One region of the Ochrobactrum quorumnocens genome, then DNA from elsewhere that is predicted to be linked to it. Evidence: predicted binding sites of a transcription regulator. Region 1 holds the regulator's gene; each other region holds the start of a gene.
What was found. The regulator PhoB, encoded in region 1, activates phosphate uptake and scavenging genes when phosphate is short. The targets are predictions, from matches to a motif close to TGTCATNNANCTGTCAT.
Positions count from the first base shown of each region.

Region 1 (4,398 bases):
TGAAGCTGAGCGTGCCTTTGTAGAACGGACATCAGGCGCTATTATCGTCCTGCTCCTGTTCCTGGCAGTCATGAATATTGCAGCAATTATTCTGCGCCGCCGCTTTGAGCGCCGCTGGTAAACGGGAGAGAAATGATGAATCTCATGACCGAACGATCTCTCGAAAAAGCCGTAGGAGAAAAGATGAACGCCAACGCCCCCTCCATAAAGATGCGCGGCGACAAAGTCTGCGTGTTTTATGGCGAGAAACAGGCTCTGTTCGAAGTTGATCTGGACGTTCCGGAGAAGATGGTGACGGCGCTGATCGGTCCTTCGGGCTGCGGCAAGTCTACATTCCTGCGTTCGCTCAATCGTATGAACGATACGATCGAAGGCTGCCGTATCGCTGGCAAGATCACGCTCGACAACGAAGATATCTACGATCCGAAGATCGACGTTGTTGAATTGCGTGCTCGCGTTGGCATGGTGTTCCAGAAACCCAATCCGTTCCCAAAGACTATTTTTGAGAACGTGGCCTATGGTCCACGCATTCACGGTCTGGCACGCAACAAGACCGATCTCGAAGAAATCGTGGTCACCAGCCTCAAGAAGGCCAGCCTTTTTGAAGAAGTGAAGGATCGCCTGCACGATGCCGGAACCGGTCTTTCAGGTGGTCAGCAGCAGCGTCTGTGCATTGCACGTGCGATTGCGGTCAGCCCGGAAGTCATCCTGATGGATGAGCCGTGCTCAGCCCTTGATCCGATTGCGACTGCCAAGGTCGAAGAGCTTATCGACGAGCTGCGTCAGAACTACACGATCGTAATCGTCACACACTCCATGCAGCAGGCAGCTCGTGTTTCGCAGCGCACCGCAATGTTCCACTTGGGCAATCTGGTGGAAGTGGGCGACACGGATGTGATGTTCACTGCACCGACCGAGAAGCGTACGCAGGACTATATCACGGGTCGTTTTGGCTAAAATAATTGGAGCATTTCCAGCAAAAGTGTGAAGCGGTTTTGCGTAGGATAATGCGTGGTAAAGATGAGCAGGAGCGACGGCTGATTTGAGAAGACAGCTGTTCGGCTTCCCCGCAATTTAATTGAGGTCTATTATGGCGTCTCAGCATACCGTCACCGCTTACGACGAAGAACTGCAGTTCCTGACCCATAAGATCGCCGAAATGGGTGGTCATGCGGAACGTATGGTCGAGCAGTCCGTTGCAGCGATTGTCAACGCGGACAATGCGCTTGCTCAGCGCGTTATCTCCGATGATCTCATCCTTGATGCAAGCGAGCGTGAGATTGACGACAAGGCAGTCATGATCATTGCAAAGCGCCAGCCAATGGCTGTCGATCTGCGCGAGATTATCGGCTCGATCCGCATCTCCGCCGATCTGGAACGCGTTGGCGATCTTGGTAAAAACATCGCAAAGCGTGTTGCCGCCGTTTCGGAATCACGCCAGCCGGTCAAGCTCTATCGCGGGCTTGAAACTTTGGCCGAACTCGCTTTGACCCAGCTCAAAGATGTGCTCGACGCTTATGCAACGCGCTCGGTGCAGCAGATCAATGTCGTTCGCGACCGCGATGACGAAATTGACTCGATGTACACCTCGCTGTTCCGCGAGCTGCTCACCTATATGATGGAAGATCCGCGCAACATTTCAGCCTGCACGCATCTTCTGTTCTGCGCAAAGAACATTGAGCGCATCGGCGATCACGCAACCAACATTGCGGAGACGGTCTATTATATTGTGACCGGCCTGCAAATGCCTGCGGAACGCCCGAAAGAAGACCTGAGCCACGGCATTGTCGTGGATGAGGCGCGTAAATCCTAAGAACACTGGTGCCGCTATTTACGGCCCAGAATGTATGCATGAGTAAGAATAACGCGACGGCACGCGGTCGATCGGGGGCTTGTATCTTCCGCGGAGCCTAAGCGCATCCCAAAAAGTGTGAAGCGGTTTTTTGGATAAGATGCGCGGTGAAGAAAAAAGCGCATCCCAAAAAGTGCGAAGCGGTTTTTGGACAAGTTGCGCGGTGAAGAAAAAAGCGCATCCCGAAAAGTGCCGAGCGGTTTCGGCCAGGATCCGCGTTAAACAATGAGTTAGAGCGAAATCTGTTTCTATCAGATCGAAACGCGCTCTAAATTTTGGATAGGAAATACTGGATGTCACAGGCACCCAAGATTGCTGTGGTTGAAGACGAAGAAGCCCTGAGTGTGCTCTTGCGCTACAATCTCGAAGCCGAAGGCTATCAGGTTGATGCGATGTTGCGCGGCGATGAAGCCGAAATCACGCTGCGCGAAAACGTACCGGACCTTCTTATTCTGGACTGGATGCTTCCCGGTGTATCGGGGATCGAGCTTTGCCGTCGTCTGCGCCAATGGCCGGAAACCGAGCGCCTGCCGATCATCATGCTGACCGCGCGTGGCGAAGAAAGCGAACGTGTCCGGGGTTTGAGTGTCGGTGCTGACGATTATGTCGTAAAGCCCTTCTCGACGCCGGAACTGCTTGCGCGGGTTAAAGCCATGCTGCGCCGTGCCAATCCGAGCGTTCTCTCGCACGTGCTCAAGGTTGGGGACCTGGTTCTCGACCGTCAGCAGCACCGCGTCTACCGCAAGGAAAAGGAAGTCCGTCTCGGACCGACAGAGTTTCGCTTGCTCGAATATTTCATGATGTCACCGGGCCGCGTGTTCTCTCGCAGCCAGTTGCTGGATGGTGTCTGGGGTCCAGATATCTATGTCGATGACCGCACGGTTGATGTGCATGTTGGTCGATTACGCAAGGCGATCAATGTCGGTCGTGCCCTCGATCCAATCCGCACGGTGCGGGGCGCAGGCTATTCCTTCGGGTAATAAAGTCCCGACATGTAGAACGTCAAAGAAGCGGCCCGTTACTGAAAATGTGACGGGCCGTTTTGCATTAGAGCGCGTTTCGATCTGATTGGATCAGATCGGCGCTCTAATTATCTGTTTTAACGCGCATCTTTGTCCGAAAAACGTTTCACACTTTTCGGGATGCGCTCTAGGGTCCAGACTCAATTGAGCCACCATGTGACGATGGCAGCGATATAGCATGTGGCTGTAAAGTTCAGCATGAGCTTGTCATATCGTGTCGCGACCCTCCTCCAGTCCTTGAGGCGGCAAAAGGTGCGTTCGATGATGTTTCGGCGGCGGTAGGCAATTGGGTTGAAAGGTTTGATCCGCTTACGGGTCGGATTATTTGGAATGACCGGTTCAGTGCCGCGAGCTTTGAGAAAATCGCGTAACGCGTTGCTATCGTAAGCCGTATCGGCAGCGCACAGGTTGCTTGGCGGCAGTGGCTCAAGCAGTGGGATGGCAATGGGAGCGTCACCGCGCTGCCCAGGGGTTATTCTCAGTGCGACTGGGCGGCCACAACCATCGACAACAGCATGTATTTTTGTCGATCTGCCGCCTCGCGATCGACCGATGGCTTGAGCTTCCGCCCCCCTTTTCCGCCAGCAGCAGATCGGTGCGCCTTTGCGGTGGTGCTGTCGATCATGTGAATGTCGCGATTGGTCGTCTGCACCAGTGCTTCGAATAGTTGCCGCCATATGCCTTTGGCAGACCAACGATGGAAACGATTGTAGATGGTTGTCGAGGGACCGTAGACAGCGGGGCAATCCTGCCACCGACAGCCAGTGCGCAGCACATGGATGATGCCGCTAATCACCCGGCGGTCGTCAGTTCGATGCGCGCCGGGTTGGTTCGTTGGAAGCAAAGGAGCGATCACTGCCCATTGCCGATCATCAAGCCAGAATTCTCCTGCCATGCTCCAAAACTCCCGTTATCAGGAGAGTGAATCATGAAGAAGTAATTTGATCAAATGTTTAATTGGGTTTGGAGCCTAGAGCATAATCCAACCAGCGTGAACCGGGGATCGATAAGATTATGCTTCAAATAAAAGGGGGAGGGCGGCGGTCTGATAAATCAGATCGAAACGGCTCTAAGGGAGCGAGCGGCGCGACTCAGTCAAAGCCCTTCCGATTCGGAAATGGACATCCATAACGTGCCAAAATGACCAGTATCACGCGATGTTACATCGATCGTGACAAAGTTGAAGGAACCGTGAAATCGGTGCCAAAAACAGCATCTGAAAAGTTAAAAAACGTGGCTGCGTAAAATCTTGAAACATCAGCGAAATAAGGCAGCGATGTGGCCTGTATTTCAGCAAATTGAATCGCGTTAAATCAATAACTTATAAGATTTGCTAAATTACGTTAAGGATTTGTTAATAAATTTAAGGGGTTTGTGGGAGAAATTAAACTCTGGATTCGGGTTCGATTGGCCACCGTTTTGGTGGCTTTGTCATTTTAGGAATTTGACCGTTCGCCTTTTTTTGGCCTAAAAATTCCAAAACCTTGAATGCAATGAGTGACAGCAGAACGTTTATTTTTTGAT
Region 1 is NZ_CP022604.1:2,539,387-2,543,784, forward strand. It holds gene pstA (phosphate ABC transporter permease PstA) at 1-121, shown strand, start outside; gene pstB (phosphate ABC transporter ATP-binding protein PstB) at 184-957, shown strand; gene phoU (phosphate signaling complex protein PhoU) at 1,091-1,813, shown strand; gene phoB (phosphate regulon transcriptional regulator PhoB) at 2,146-2,832, shown strand; partial or broken gene CES85_RS21880 (IS5 family transposase) at 3,084-3,769, opposite strand.

Region 2 (4,398 bases), 140 kb from region 1:
CAAGGCCGTGATCGCACAGTCGTTTGAGCGTATCCACCGCTCCAACCTCGTTGGCATGGGTATTGTGCCTTTCGTCTTCGAAGAAGGCACAAGCTGGCAGACACTGGGTCTGAAGGGCGACGAAATCGTCTCCATCGAAGGCCTTGCCGATGTACGCCCACGTCAGAAGGTCGACGCTTCGATCACCTATGCCGATGGTACAGTGAAGAAGGTTCCGCTCATCTGCCGTATCGATACGTTGGACGAGCTCGACTACATGAAGAACGGCGGCATTCTGCAGACCGTTTTGCGCGATCTCGCTGCTTAATCAGCGATGCGCTTCAAACTAAAAGCCGCCGGAGCAATTCGGCGGCTTTTTCTATCTTATTGGCCTGAACGGATCATTTCGCGGATTTTGACGGCCTTTTCGAAATGATCGAGAGTGTGGATCTTTATCCACCACTCAGCGGCTTCCATAAGAAGCTCTGGCTCCGTGTTTTTGTTGGCGAAGAATGCATAGAACGAAATGCCGACCGTATCGCCCTTCTTCGCAATCTTCTCATCGCAGATGGCAATGGCCGTTTCTCTCAAACTCGGTCTCATTCTCAATCTGCCTTTTATTAAAGCGCGACGCTGCACATATACCCAAAAAGCCAACTGCCGCGTATGGGAGACATATCTTAGAGCGTGTCGCGCTTAATCGCACCCATGGCGCTCGCTCTAGATTCTTTTAATTGTCGCATGTTCGCGGGAGCCCAAATGAATCCATTTGGGCTCCCGCGAACATGCTTTAGTGAGGTAAAAGAAACACACTGTATGCAAATCTCACTGCAACGTGAATTCCTATTGATCGTCGTAGTTCCTACATAATAGATGTCAGCGTCAATTATTGTAGGATGAACCCAAAGTGACCTTCCATTACCCTTTCCATGGGACACATACATGGCTTTCCGGCGACTATGTTCCCGGCTTGCGCGGTGTTTGTGCTGCATTGGGGCTGGCGTTCACCGGTTGCCTATCAATGCAGGGCGTAGCGAAAGCTCAGGATAGCAGCACGCGAACATCTGTTCTCGAACTCTATACCAGCCAAGGCTGTAAATCCTGTCCGCAGGCTGACAAGAATTTGGCGAAATATGCCGACGACGCCAATGTCCTGGCTCTATCGTTCCACGTTAATTACTGGGATTACATGGGCTGGCGTGACACGCTCGCCTCACAGGACAATACAGACCGCCAGAACGCCTATCGCAATTCTTTCAATGCCAAGATGGTCTATACGCCTCAGGCGGTCGTCAATGGCTCATCGGAAATGAATGGTGGCGATGCTGAGATCGTGAAGCAACATCTCGATGCGAGCAAGCTCAACGTACCTGTTTCGATCAAAAAGCTGGATGATGGGCGCTTGTCGATTGAGATTGCGGCCGGCGAAAAACCAAAGAAACCCGTGCATGTCGTTATGTTCTACCTGCGCGATTCGGTTACCATTCCGATCGACAAAGGTGAGAACGCCGGACAGTCCGTTACCTATCGTAATACGGTGTCGGACATCAATACGATTGGCATGTGGGATGGCCAGGCTTTGAAAATCGAGCTGCCAGCTTCCGAGCTGACCCGGAAGGATGTGACCGGCTGCGCTGTGGTTTTGCAGCAAAGTAACAGTGACAAAGCGCTCGGTCCAATTCTGGGTGCCGCAATATTCAAGCAGAAAGTTCCGCTCGGGCTTTAGGAGCCGTTTCGGAAGCGATCCTTAAACACAGCAACATCTAAGCCCGTTATGGCTGATACTTTATCATTTGCGGGAATGTTGCATCTGTCTGAGTGGCTAGAGCGCCGTGCGCCTTCTTGGGCGCACAAAGGTCGCTCTAACACTCTATATTTACAGCATAATTTTACCTTAAACTGATTCAAGTTTAAGGAATTATGCTGTAGGCCAATGAAGGTTGGTTCGGCTCGGGCAGTCCTTTGGGCGGGGGGCTTGGGGTCGGACATACCCGAACCGAACCGTCTCAGGCAACATGGTGATGCTGACGTCATAATCAGGCCGGAATGCGAAGTTGACAAGGCCAAAATGTGGCTGGCGATCACCATTGAGAACAGCTTTTCTCTTTTCGTGAACAGCTAATATACAACAAATTGGGGGTCCGTTTTTGTCGATCAGCTCATAGAAAGCCGACCGTATCAGCGCTTGATCTTGCAATCATTTTACAAAAGCATCACCTTACCGTCATGAGCTGATTTGATCGGAGCTCCTGCATTCCCTTTACGATCACCTTGGCATTCCTCACACTCATGGCACTCCTGACGGTGAAAGGAAGAAAATGGATATACCAAGCGCTGCGAATGAAGATAAGTCTTCGCATTCGCCCTCTCATCCATCGGCGACGCCAAAAATTGTCCCTTTAGCGCAATCACGTCCGCCTGCTCCCACCGTAAGCTTTGACAGACACGAACTTGGTAAAATCCTGAACATTTATGGACGCATGGTCGCCACAGGTGCGTGGCGCGACTATGCGATTGACCATCTGGCCGATAGGGCAGTGTTCTCGATCTTCCGACGAGCAAGCGAGGTTCCACTGTTTCGCGTGGAGAAAAATCCCAAGCTAGCACAGAAGCAGGGTGCTTATTCGGTCATCGCTGCAAGTGGCCTCATCATGAAGCGCGGACACGAGCTCGAACGCGTGCTTCGTGTCTTCGATAAAAACCTCAAGCTGGTCGATAATTGATCAGCTAAGAGGAACCTTACCCGGATCAACTGTGCAGCCGCCGTTGAGCGACAATTGCATGAGAACAGTATCGAGCCAGCGTCCATGCTTGAAGCCCGAACCCTGAATACGTCCGCTATGGATAAAGCCGAGGCTCTCATGCAGCTTCACCGATCCGATATTGTGCTCGCCATCACCAATCACGGCCAGAAGCTGTCTGAAGCCTAAGGCGGTCGCGCGCTTAATAAGCTCGCCAAGCAGCAGCTTACCGATACCCTTCCCTTTCGCATCCGGGGCGATATAGATCGAGTCTTCTGCAAGCCAGCGATAGGCAGGCCGGGTACGGAAATAGCTGATATAGGCATAGCCCAGCACCAGCCCATTTTCTTGCGCAACAAGAATTGGAAAGCCTTGCTCGGCAAACACGTCGAAGCGAGTTTTCATAGCTTCGACAGTGGGCGCTTCGATCTCATAAGAACCAGAACCGTTCAACACTGCCTCGGTGTAGATCGCAGTAATGGCATCAATATCGGTGGGCTGAAAATCGCGGATATGGAGCATGTCTTAAGCCAGAGGTCAGATTCAGATTACTCCTTCAACATGCCTTGAAGACGCTCAATTGAAAAGCAAAAAGGGCAGCGTTTCCGCTGCCCTTGTGCGTAATTCAATTCCAGCTCTATTAGTCACGGTTACCCATGAACTGCAGCAGGAACATGAACATGTTGATGAAGTCGAGATACAGACGCAGCGCGCCCATAACGATCTTGCGGCCCTGCGTGTCCGAAGCATCGCCTTCGTAGTACATTTCCTTGATCGACTGCGTGTCGTAGGCAGTGAGGCCTGCGAAGATCAGAACGCCGATCACCGAGATTGCAAACTGCAGCGCGGTGGAGCCAAGGAAGATGTTGACGACAGAGGCGATGATCAGGCCGAACAGGCCCATCATCAAGAACGAGCCCATTGCGGAAAGATCACGCTTGGTCGTGTAACCGTAAAGCGAGAGCGCTCCGAAGGAAGCAGCCGTTACGAAGAAAGTGCGCACGACGCTCTGTCCGGTATAGACCAGGAAGATCGACGACAGCGACAGACCAACGAGGGCTGCATAGCCCCAGAATACGGCGTTAGCGGTCGAAACCGACAGACGTTCGATACGGAAGCTCAGGAAAAATACTGCTGCGAGCGGTGCAAGCATGACCACCCAGCGCAGAGGAGACGTGTAAAGTGCTGCACCAAGTGCAGTAAGCATCTTGCCGTTTGCCATCTGCGCGACAGCGGCAGACGGGTCGTTGGTCACTGCCAGAGATGCGACGGCGAATGCAGCAAGGCCGGTAACGGCCAAGCCGATAGCCATCATGTTGTAGACACCCAGCATGTAGCTGCGCAGTCCCTGATCAATGCTTGCATCAGCGCGAGCGCCGCCTACCGGCCTCTGCTGCGCCTGAATATTGCGAAAGTCAGCCATGACTTAAATCCTCTTGCCTTGTCCCGTCCGGTGTCGGGGCTTGGCTCATTTCGAGCCGCTCCCAGGCGCCGCTGGCGGGACCCCAGCATGCCTGCGTTTATTATGGGCATTTCAGAGCTTACGTACAAGTACTACCTGTAAAAAATCGTGATAAGGCAGCTTGAAAACTCAAACGCATTCTCCATGCTATCCAATCATTTAGCCGGTATTTAGCCCAATTATGATCCAAACATTACAAATGGTTCATATGGTTCG
Region 2 is NZ_CP022604.1:95,714-100,111, reverse strand. It holds gene acnA (aconitate hydratase AcnA) at 1-307, shown strand, start outside; gene CES85_RS09945 (DUF6500 family protein) at 364-582, opposite strand; gene CES85_RS09940 (DUF1223 domain-containing protein) at 971-1,705, shown strand; gene CES85_RS09930 (DUF2794 domain-containing protein) at 2,298-2,702, shown strand; gene CES85_RS09925 (GNAT family N-acetyltransferase) at 2,703-3,242, opposite strand; gene CES85_RS09920 (Bax inhibitor-1/YccA family protein) at 3,361-4,143, opposite strand; gene CES85_RS09915 (ABC transporter permease) at 4,387-4,398, opposite strand, start outside.
Region 2: the regulator PhoB is predicted to act here: its motif matches at 2,191-2,207, upstream of CES85_RS09930 (DUF2794 domain-containing protein).

Region 3 (4,398 bases), on a different replicon from region 1:
CTGGTCGAGATTGCACGGAACAGGGACGTTGCCAGCACGTCAAAGCCGATCGGCACGCCCAGAATATAGGCCACGCCGAAATCACCGAGGCACTTCGCGAAAATCAGTGTTGAAGCCGAAACAAGCGACGGCAGCATGAGTGGCAGAATAATGCGGCGCGCTATCAGTAATTTGCCTGCGCCCATGACACGAGCCGAATCTTCCAAGGTGGAATCAAACTGGCGCAACGCGTTGCCAAACAGCAGAATTACGAACGGCGTGTAGTGCATCGCCAAAATGAGGGTGATCGGCAACATGCCATAGGCAAGCCAATCAGGTGGTGAAAAGCCCAACGCCTCCATCCAGCTTGGCTGACCACCGGTGGTGCGGTTTTTAAACAGGGTCAGCCAAGCCAGTGCGAAGGTCCACGATGGCAGCATGTAAGGAACGATCAATGCCGTCGAGAACCACTTTTTGCCGGGCAAATTTGTGCGGCTTAAAAGCCATGCCAGCGGAATGCCCGTAACAAGTGCAAACACAATCGAACCAAGAGCTATGATCGCCGTATTCCAAAGCGGCCGCCAGAACACATCCGTGGAGATTGCCGAGAAGAATGCCCGGTTGAAGTAGTAAAAGGTCAGCTCACCAATCTGCTGGCCGGAACGTGCCCGATCAGCGAACTGAACCAGCACCGCATCCGACAACAACAACACGATGGGCGCTGCGATCAGATAAGCAAATGCGACCGCAAGCAGAACCCCGATCAACGTCGTGGGATCTGCATTGTAGACCTTATATTTGTAAGTCAGTTGTTTGTAATAACTCATGATTTTATCCACTTTGAGCCGAAGCTGCTCTTGTCGGAACCCAAGAGGATTTCGACTGGAGGATTTTCTGGCTTGCTGCGGGAGCTGGCGTAGGAAGAATGCCATGCGAAAACTCCGCTCGTTGTTGAGCGAAACTATGGGGGCGGCGCGCCTGCCTTTTCACTCACCTCACGGACGACAGACCATGCCGAGCCGTAGTCGATGGGAATGAAGTGATCGTCGCCCTGAAATTCAGCCTTCATTTCCGAGGTGAATGTGAAATTGAAAAAGCAACGCTTCATCTCAGTCACAAGCGATGGCGCAAGATTATGAGCATAGGCAAAGGAAGAGGTCGGAAACAGATCGCTCTCGTAGATCACGCGCAATGCTTCGCGTTTGACCAACCCACGGTCAATCATACGTTCCAGCACATCTGACGCGACAGCGGCCATATCATAATCACCGGCGACCACTCCAAGGATCGACTTGTCGTGTCCGCCAGACATGATCGGCGCGTAGTCCTGTCCCGGCGTCAGGCCCTCTTTGGGGAAGAGCGCACGTGGAGCAACATTTCCTGAATTTGAGAACAGTGAGGCGTGCGCAATGCGCTTTCCTTTAAGATCGCTGAGCGTCTCATAGGCGGAATCGGCACGCACAACCGCAACCAACCGGTAGCCGCGCATCTGGTCGCCTGTGCCCTTGGCTGCGAAAGGTACCGCACCCGCCCGATTAACCGCTTCAATTGTCGGGCCGGTTGAGAAGCCCGCAAAATGCAGTCGGCCCGAACGAATTGCCTCAATTTCGTCAGCGCTCGACTGAATTGGATAATAAACAATTTGCCGACCGAGACAGGCTTCCAGATGCTGCGTGAAAGGCTTGAAAAGGCGGGCATAAACTGCAGGGTCTTCGATAGGCGAATAGGCCCAGACAAGCGTCTGCGGGTCGCGCCATTGGGAAGAGTCTTTGGGGGCATCAGCAACAAGATCGCGGTTCTCATCACAATAGCGCTCGTCCAGCGCACCGCGATAGGCGCAAGCAGCATCAACAGCATACGCATGAGCGATGCATAATTGAAGGCCAAACAAGGCTATGCCAATACGACATGCCAAACCGCGCCAGAACATTTTTTCCTCCCCTGCGCACTTGCTATGTTACAAGCGCTACAGCCTCATCCAGTATTGCCTCAGATAGTAGCAATTCTAACTGTCAGAATCCTGTCGTCTCAAGAACATTGAAATTGAACACAACATGCGCATCCTTCTCGTAGAAGACACAATCGATATTGCGTTTGCTATTGCATCAAAGCTTGAGAAGGAAGGCTATGCCGTCACGACTGTCTATGACGGCGTACAAGGCGAAGAGTTGGCTGTGAACGGCTCATTTGATCTGCTTGTGCTCGACATCAACCTTCCTGGCCGCGATGGTTTTGCGATCCTGCGCAGTATGCGCGAACGTTCACTGTCCTGCCCCGTCCTTGTCATTACTGCCCGCAACCAGATTGCAGACAAGATCGATCTGCTGGAACTCGGTGCCGATGATTATCTGGTGAAACCTTTTGATCTCAGAGAGCTCGTTGCCCGGATCAGGGCGGTCGCAAGGCGACACATGGGGGTCGCGCAACCGGTTTTGCGAATTGGCAAACTATCGATCAATTTGACCCAAAGATCAGTGATGGAAGGTGACCAGCCGCTCGACTTCGGACGGCGTGAGTTTGATGTGTTAGAAATGCTTGCAACCCGCGTTAACGTCACGGTGCCTAAGGATATGCTTGTGCTTAAGTTGTTCGGCCACGATGACACTGGAACGCCCAACGCTATCGAATTGCTGATCTCACGCGTCAGAAAGAAACTGGAAAACAGCGCCGTGGAAATCGTGACACAGCGCGGTGTTGGATATCTCCTGCGTTCCAAGACAACCCAGCAATGATGGCCCAAGCAACAGCAAACAGAGAATATTCAATCCAGCGCCGTATTCTCATCGGCGGCGGCATGACTCTGCTCACTGTGACTGTTTTGCTATTTTTTCTGGGCCGCTGGTATGCACACCGCGCGGCTGATGAAGCCTTTGATCGTGTGCTTGGGGCAGCAGCACTTTCCATCGCTGACACCATTACATTGCAGGATGGCGCGCTTAGTGTGGACCTTCCTCACTCCGCCTTTGCCATTCTTGGCACATCGCGGCTCAACCGCATTTTTTATCGCGTGGTCGCGCCCGATGGCAGTCTACTTACCGGCTCGCCCATTCTGGGGCTGGAGATTGAACATGGTAGCAATAGCCGACTTCGCCTGAGTGATAGTGTCTATCGTGGCGAAAAGGTACGGATTGCCGCTGTCGCCCGTTATCACAGTGACGCTAAAGGCGGCGGCTGGGTGGATGTTCTGGTCGGCGAAACCCGTGAGGCACGGCGGCAGCTTACGCTGCAATTAAGCCTCAACACGATATTGCCTGCTTTTGGCGTCGCGCTGTTAGCTTTGGCCCTTATCTGGCTGGCAATCAGACTCGCATTTCGACCACTGCGTACCGTTGAATCTGACCTTCGCCAGCGATCTTCATCAGATTTAAGTCCCGTTCCAGGCCCCATCCCCAAAGAAGTAAGTGCGCTTGTGTCTGCACTCAATGATTTCATGGATCGCCTGAATACCGTGCTTGCCGGGTTAAAACTTGTCACCGCCGATGCCGCTCATCAGATGCGCACGCCACTAACAGCATTACGCGCCTTGACGGAGCTGTCTCTGGAAGAACCCGACGAACGCCGGAAACAGGAAATTCTGACCCGGATCCACGCCAATTCCATCAGCGCCAGCTTGCTCGCCAATCAGCTTTTGTCTGAAGCAACCACGTTGCACAGTATTCAGTCGCGAAACCTCGAAATTCTCGATCTGCGTCAGGTCGCTCAGGAAGCAGTTCGCAGATTGCGCGCTGAAGGACGCTATCAGGATTTGCACGGAACGATCAGCCTCAATGCTCCCGACAACCCGCTTTATGTGAACGGCGAAACAATCAGCCTTCGCGAGATGGTCCGCAACATCGTCGAAAACGCTCTCATCCATGCGCCGGGTTCTATCGTTATCGATCTGCACGAGAAGAATGGCATGATCGAGCTCTGCGTCCATGACAGGGGGCCCGGCCTGTCGCCAGAAATTAAAGAACGCGCCTTTGAACGCTTCGTCCGTGCCGATCAAACCAAACCCGGCTCTGGCCTTGGATTATCGATTGCAAAAATGGTCGCTGAAGCGCTTGGCGGACATATCGAATTGCGAGATCGACAGGGCGGCGGAACAAGTGTTGTTGTAACCCTGCCAACTGCCCCCCTCGGAGGGACAACTCCATGAGGCGTGCGGCCCTGCACCTTTGTAGCTTTCTGATGCTGATCGTGTCCTCATGGCACGATGCAAACGCGCAGAATGGTCCGGCTTCCAGACCTGAATTCCGAATTGTTGGCGACATCGCTCCGGAAACACTCGGACCTGTAGCAACCGGATTGGCCGAGCAATTGCCCGGCATGAATATCGTCTATCGACAGATCAGACCCGGTGAATGGACATCGCGGCTTCTCGCGGGTGCAGATGAAGCAAGTGCTGCTGACCTCGTCATTCTTTCTACACCCGACCTC
Region 3 is NZ_CP022603.1:58,557-62,954, reverse strand. It holds gene CES85_RS00465 (ABC transporter permease) at 1-806, opposite strand, end outside; gene phnD (phosphate/phosphite/phosphonate ABC transporter substrate-binding protein) at 941-1,909, opposite strand; gene CES85_RS00455 (response regulator transcription factor) at 2,034-2,711, shown strand; gene CES85_RS00450 (sensor histidine kinase) at 2,708-4,117, shown strand; gene CES85_RS00445 (ABC transporter substrate-binding protein) at 4,114-4,398, shown strand, end outside.
Region 3: the regulator PhoB is predicted to act here: its motif matches at 1,990-2,006, upstream of phnD (phosphate/phosphite/phosphonate ABC transporter substrate-binding protein).

Region 4 (4,398 bases), on a different replicon from region 1:
CATGGCCCAGAGCTGGTTGGTCTTTGGCTGCAGTGCCATGCCTTCATAGCCGCCCGAACGCTGGACACGGAAATCCTTTCCGGCGACTGCAGGCACAACCACGCCCGGAGTATCCGGGCCCATCAGCTGCTTGCCGTCAAGCATGGTGGGATAGACGGCTTTCACACGGCCATCGAGAGCAGCGCGAATGATGTAAGGACCGAATTCGTCACCAATCCAGATCTCGTCATTGAGATACTGAATGCTTTCCGGGTCAAAATCAGCACCGGTCAGGTAGCGACCATCGGTGCCTTCATAGGCGATGCGGAATGGAACTTTCTTATCGGGGTCGTGCAGGAATACTGATTCTACGCGCTCAACCTTGCCGGTTTCGAAATCTGGCTTCATGCGGTGGAAGAACAAAAGCGCGTCGGGGCTGTTTGCCTTGGTGCCAAAACCATTGTCGGTGAGTGTGAAAATGCTGCCGTCGGCCGCGCGGTTCATTGCAAAGCCTGACATGCCCTGCACAGGCTGGCCGATGAAGGGGAGGGAGATACCGGTGGTGTGGCTGCCATAGGCTTTGCCAACATCACCCATGACACTCATTGGCTTGTCGTTGCGGGTCTTGCCGGTGAACTTGCCCGAAACCCACGCATCACGGGGGGCGTCGGCAGGCGGTGTGATCAGCGTCAGAGCTGGCAGATAAGCGTGCCCTGCCAATTTTGCGTTAAATGTTTCTTCAGCCATCACCGAAGACGTCATAGCGATCGTAGCAATGGAAGCGAGAAGATAACCAAGGCGCATAGGAACCCCCTAAATTGCGAAAACAAACGCAATGGTCCTTAAAGGCACCCTGTGACGTGTGGTTATCATCACGATAAAGGTTTGATGACAGAGCTTAAAATATATCCTGTTGAATTTTATCCTTAATTATCTAACTAAGTTTTTGTTTTAAAGCGCTTTATTGTGAATCCGTTTCGTGTCAGCGCGCCCGACCCTATGGCAGTCTGATTGCCACGAACTGCGTGAACTGGCCAGCATTGAAATTATTGTCGGAGGCAATGATCAATATTTTGGCTCCATCGATATCCGGCCCCCATGTGATGGATTCGATATTGTCGATGTCGAGGCCCAATGTTCCTTCATCCAGACGCAAAAGCAGTTCTTTCTTGAGCGGTGTCGCATTGAGACCTTGTAAGGATGCCTTACCGGCGACATCGCTCGCACCATCGAACGATGCGTGATAGATGCTGATGCGGTTGCCGACACCGTGGGCGTAAGATCTTTCAACCGTGAGAAGATCCGCACCGTCGGTTACAAATTCGCTCAATCCATTGTCGTTCCAAAAGGGTGGCAGTGGAGATTTTGCAAAGATGGGATCGGTTTCATAGACGTATTCCGCAGTCACATCCCCTGATGCTATGTCAAAGGCAATGATGCGCGGCTTGCTGCCACGTTCGAGTGTCGCAATGTCACCGTCCTGAACCAGCGCGTTTTCGGTGCCAGCCAGAAGCCTCTTGCCGTCCGCGGTGATGGTGAGACTTTCAAAAGCCAGATTGTTACGCGTGCCGCGTGTTTTATTGTCATCTGGCAGATAGACTTCCGGAAGTTTGAACTCGCGAACAAAAGTGCCATCGAGTTTCATTTCACGGACAGAAGGCTTACCTTTGCGGTCGCCTTCGCTGGACCAGTAGAGCGTTTGGCTCGCCGGATTAAAGCGGATGCTTTCCGCATCCACATCCTTGATGGTGAAAGGCTTATTCTCGGCATCAAGTAGCGTGGTCGATTCAAGAATATCCAATCCGTGAATGCCAGCTGCGTCGATATCGAGTTTGAGCTTATAGAACCGGGCAGGGGCCTTCTCCGACCGATCATCGGAAATCGCATAATAGACATTCTTTGCCGGATCGTAATCGAGGCCGGAAATGCCGCCAAATTCCACGCCATTGAGTTTCAGACCGGTCGGCAGAACAAACTCCCCAATCAGAGCTGGGGCCTTATCTTGTGCAAAGCCTGGCATAGCTGTGCAGAGCAGAAATGCAGCCAAAGGAATGATCGAGAGTGTAATGCGCATCATGTGTCACCTGTCTGATTGATCCGCAGACAATTAGTCCATGTTTTTTACAAACGGATGAAGCAGGGGCATAAACGCCCATACAAAACAGTCTGCCATTGATAGTAGCCGGCAAACTAAGTTTTATTAATAAATAGGCTGACTGTTATACCAGTGTCATCTAGCTTTCTTATTTGAGCCCCACACGCAATACACAGTGGGGATTTCTGATATGCGCAAACTGCTTCTTGCACTCGCCTCAGCAACCATGCTGACGACTGCGGCTGATGCTGCAACCGTCTATCCGATTGACCGGGCGACAATCCTTGTCAACTCGCCATTCGATTTCAAGGTTGAGTTTGATAAGGTCATCAAGCCGGAAGACGTGAAGGTCACAGTCAATGGTCAGGACTACGAAGCCGTATTTGGCAGCAAGGCCGAGTTTACCGCCGAAGAAAAAGGCGCTGAAGACAAGGTTCTGGGCTCCGCCCTCGTTTTGCGCGGTTTGAAAATCGGCAAGGCTGGCGATTATAAGATTGAAGTCTCTGCAGGCGATGAAACCAAGTCGGTCAACTGGGATGTTTATTCGACCGGCAATGAAGCCAAGGCCAAGAATATCATCTTCCTGATTGCCGATGGTCTTTCGGTCGCTCACCGCACGGGTGCACGCATCATGTCGAAGGGCATGACGGAGGGTAAGGCCAATGGCCGTCTGAACATGGACGATATTCCGCCGGTCGCTTTCATCGGTACTTCGTCGACCCATTCGATAGCAACCGACAGTGCCAACACCATGTCGGCTTACATGACGGGGCATAAGTCGCGTGTGAATGCACTCGGTGTCTATGCCGACCGCACGCCGGATAGCCAGGATGATCCGAAGGTCGAAACCATTGCAGAAGCAATGCGTCGCGAAACAGGCAAATCGATCGGTATCGTTTCGACCTCGGAGCTTCAGGACGCAACTCCTGCAGCGCTAGTCGCACACACGCGCAAGCGCTCCGACAAGGCTGATATCGTAAGCATGATGTATGACGTGAAACCGGACGTGCTTTTGGGTGGTGGTTCGGCTTATTTCCTTGCCAAGGATATTCCGGGTTCCAAGCGCAAGGATGACAAGGATTATATTCAGCTGTTCAAGGATGCAGATTACGCGCTGGTCACAAGCAAGGACGAACTTGCTTCATCAGGTACGTCCAATCAGGACAAGCTGCTTGGTCTTTTCCACACCGGCAATATGGACGTAACGCTTGATCGCGAGTTCCTCAAAAAAGGCACTGTTGACAAGTTCCCGAACCAGCCGGGTCTGGTTGAAATGACCAAGGCGGCACTCGAAAAGCTCTCCAAGAACCCGGAAGGTTTCTTCCTGATGGTTGAAGGTGCATCGGTCGACAAGATGAGCCACCCGCTTGATTGGGATCGTGCGCTGATTGAAACAATCGAGTTCGACAAGGCCGTAGGCGTTGCCCGTGAATTCGCTGAAAAGAACCCGGATACGCTGATCATTGTCACCGGCGATCATACCCATGGTGTTGCGATCATTGGTACAGTTGATGATGAAAAGCCGGGTGATGAAATGCGCGAAAAAGTCGGCACCTATGATGCCGCCGGTTTCCCGAACTATGAAGACACCAATGGTGACGGCTATCCGGATCGCGTTGATGTTTCCCGTCGTCTGTTCCTTTCGGCCAATAACGGCCCGGATCATTACGAAACCTTTCGTCCAAAGATGGATGGTGCTTTTGTTCCTGCCGTTAAGAACGAGAAGGGCGAATATGTAGCCAACGAGGCCTACAAGGACGTTCCGGGTGCGGTCTTCGTTCAGGGCAATATCCCGAAAGAGGATGACACCGGCGTTCACGCTGTCGATGACGTTGTTCTTCAGGCAACCGGTCCGGGTTCCGAAGGCCTGCGCGGTTACATGGAACAGAGCGACGTTTACCGTGTGCTGGCTGATGCCTTCGCACTTGGCAAGGCAAAGTCCGAGTAATCGTCATTTGGACGAGGGCAGGCGGACAATCCGCCTGTCCATTTATTACAGGAGTGTACGATGCGCACAGCACAGGATTTCAATCGCAGGCAACTCATGCTTGGTGCATTGGCAACCGCGCCCTTGATGTGCATCGCAAACAAAGCATATGCCGCAGAGCAGCTTGGTTTCGATAATTTCTATAAGAGCTTTGGCGTTCTGGGGCTGGAGTTTTCCGATCAGGTCAAAAGCGCTTCCGGCAAGGAAGTGGCGATCAGCGGGTTCATGGCGCCGCCATTGAAGGCGGAAGCGAATTTCTTTGTTCTGACCGAAATTCCGATGTCGATCTGCCCGTTCTGCTCGTCAGATTCCGATTGGCCGGATAATATCATGGTCG
Region 4 is NZ_CP022603.1:1,371,387-1,375,784, reverse strand. It holds gene CES85_RS06520 (esterase-like activity of phytase family protein) at 1-783, opposite strand, end outside; gene CES85_RS06515 (esterase-like activity of phytase family protein) at 977-2,056, opposite strand; gene CES85_RS06510 (alkaline phosphatase) at 2,265-4,022, shown strand; gene CES85_RS06505 (hypothetical protein) at 4,083-4,398, shown strand, end outside.
Region 4: the regulator PhoB is predicted to act here: its motif matches at 2,208-2,224, upstream of CES85_RS06510 (alkaline phosphatase).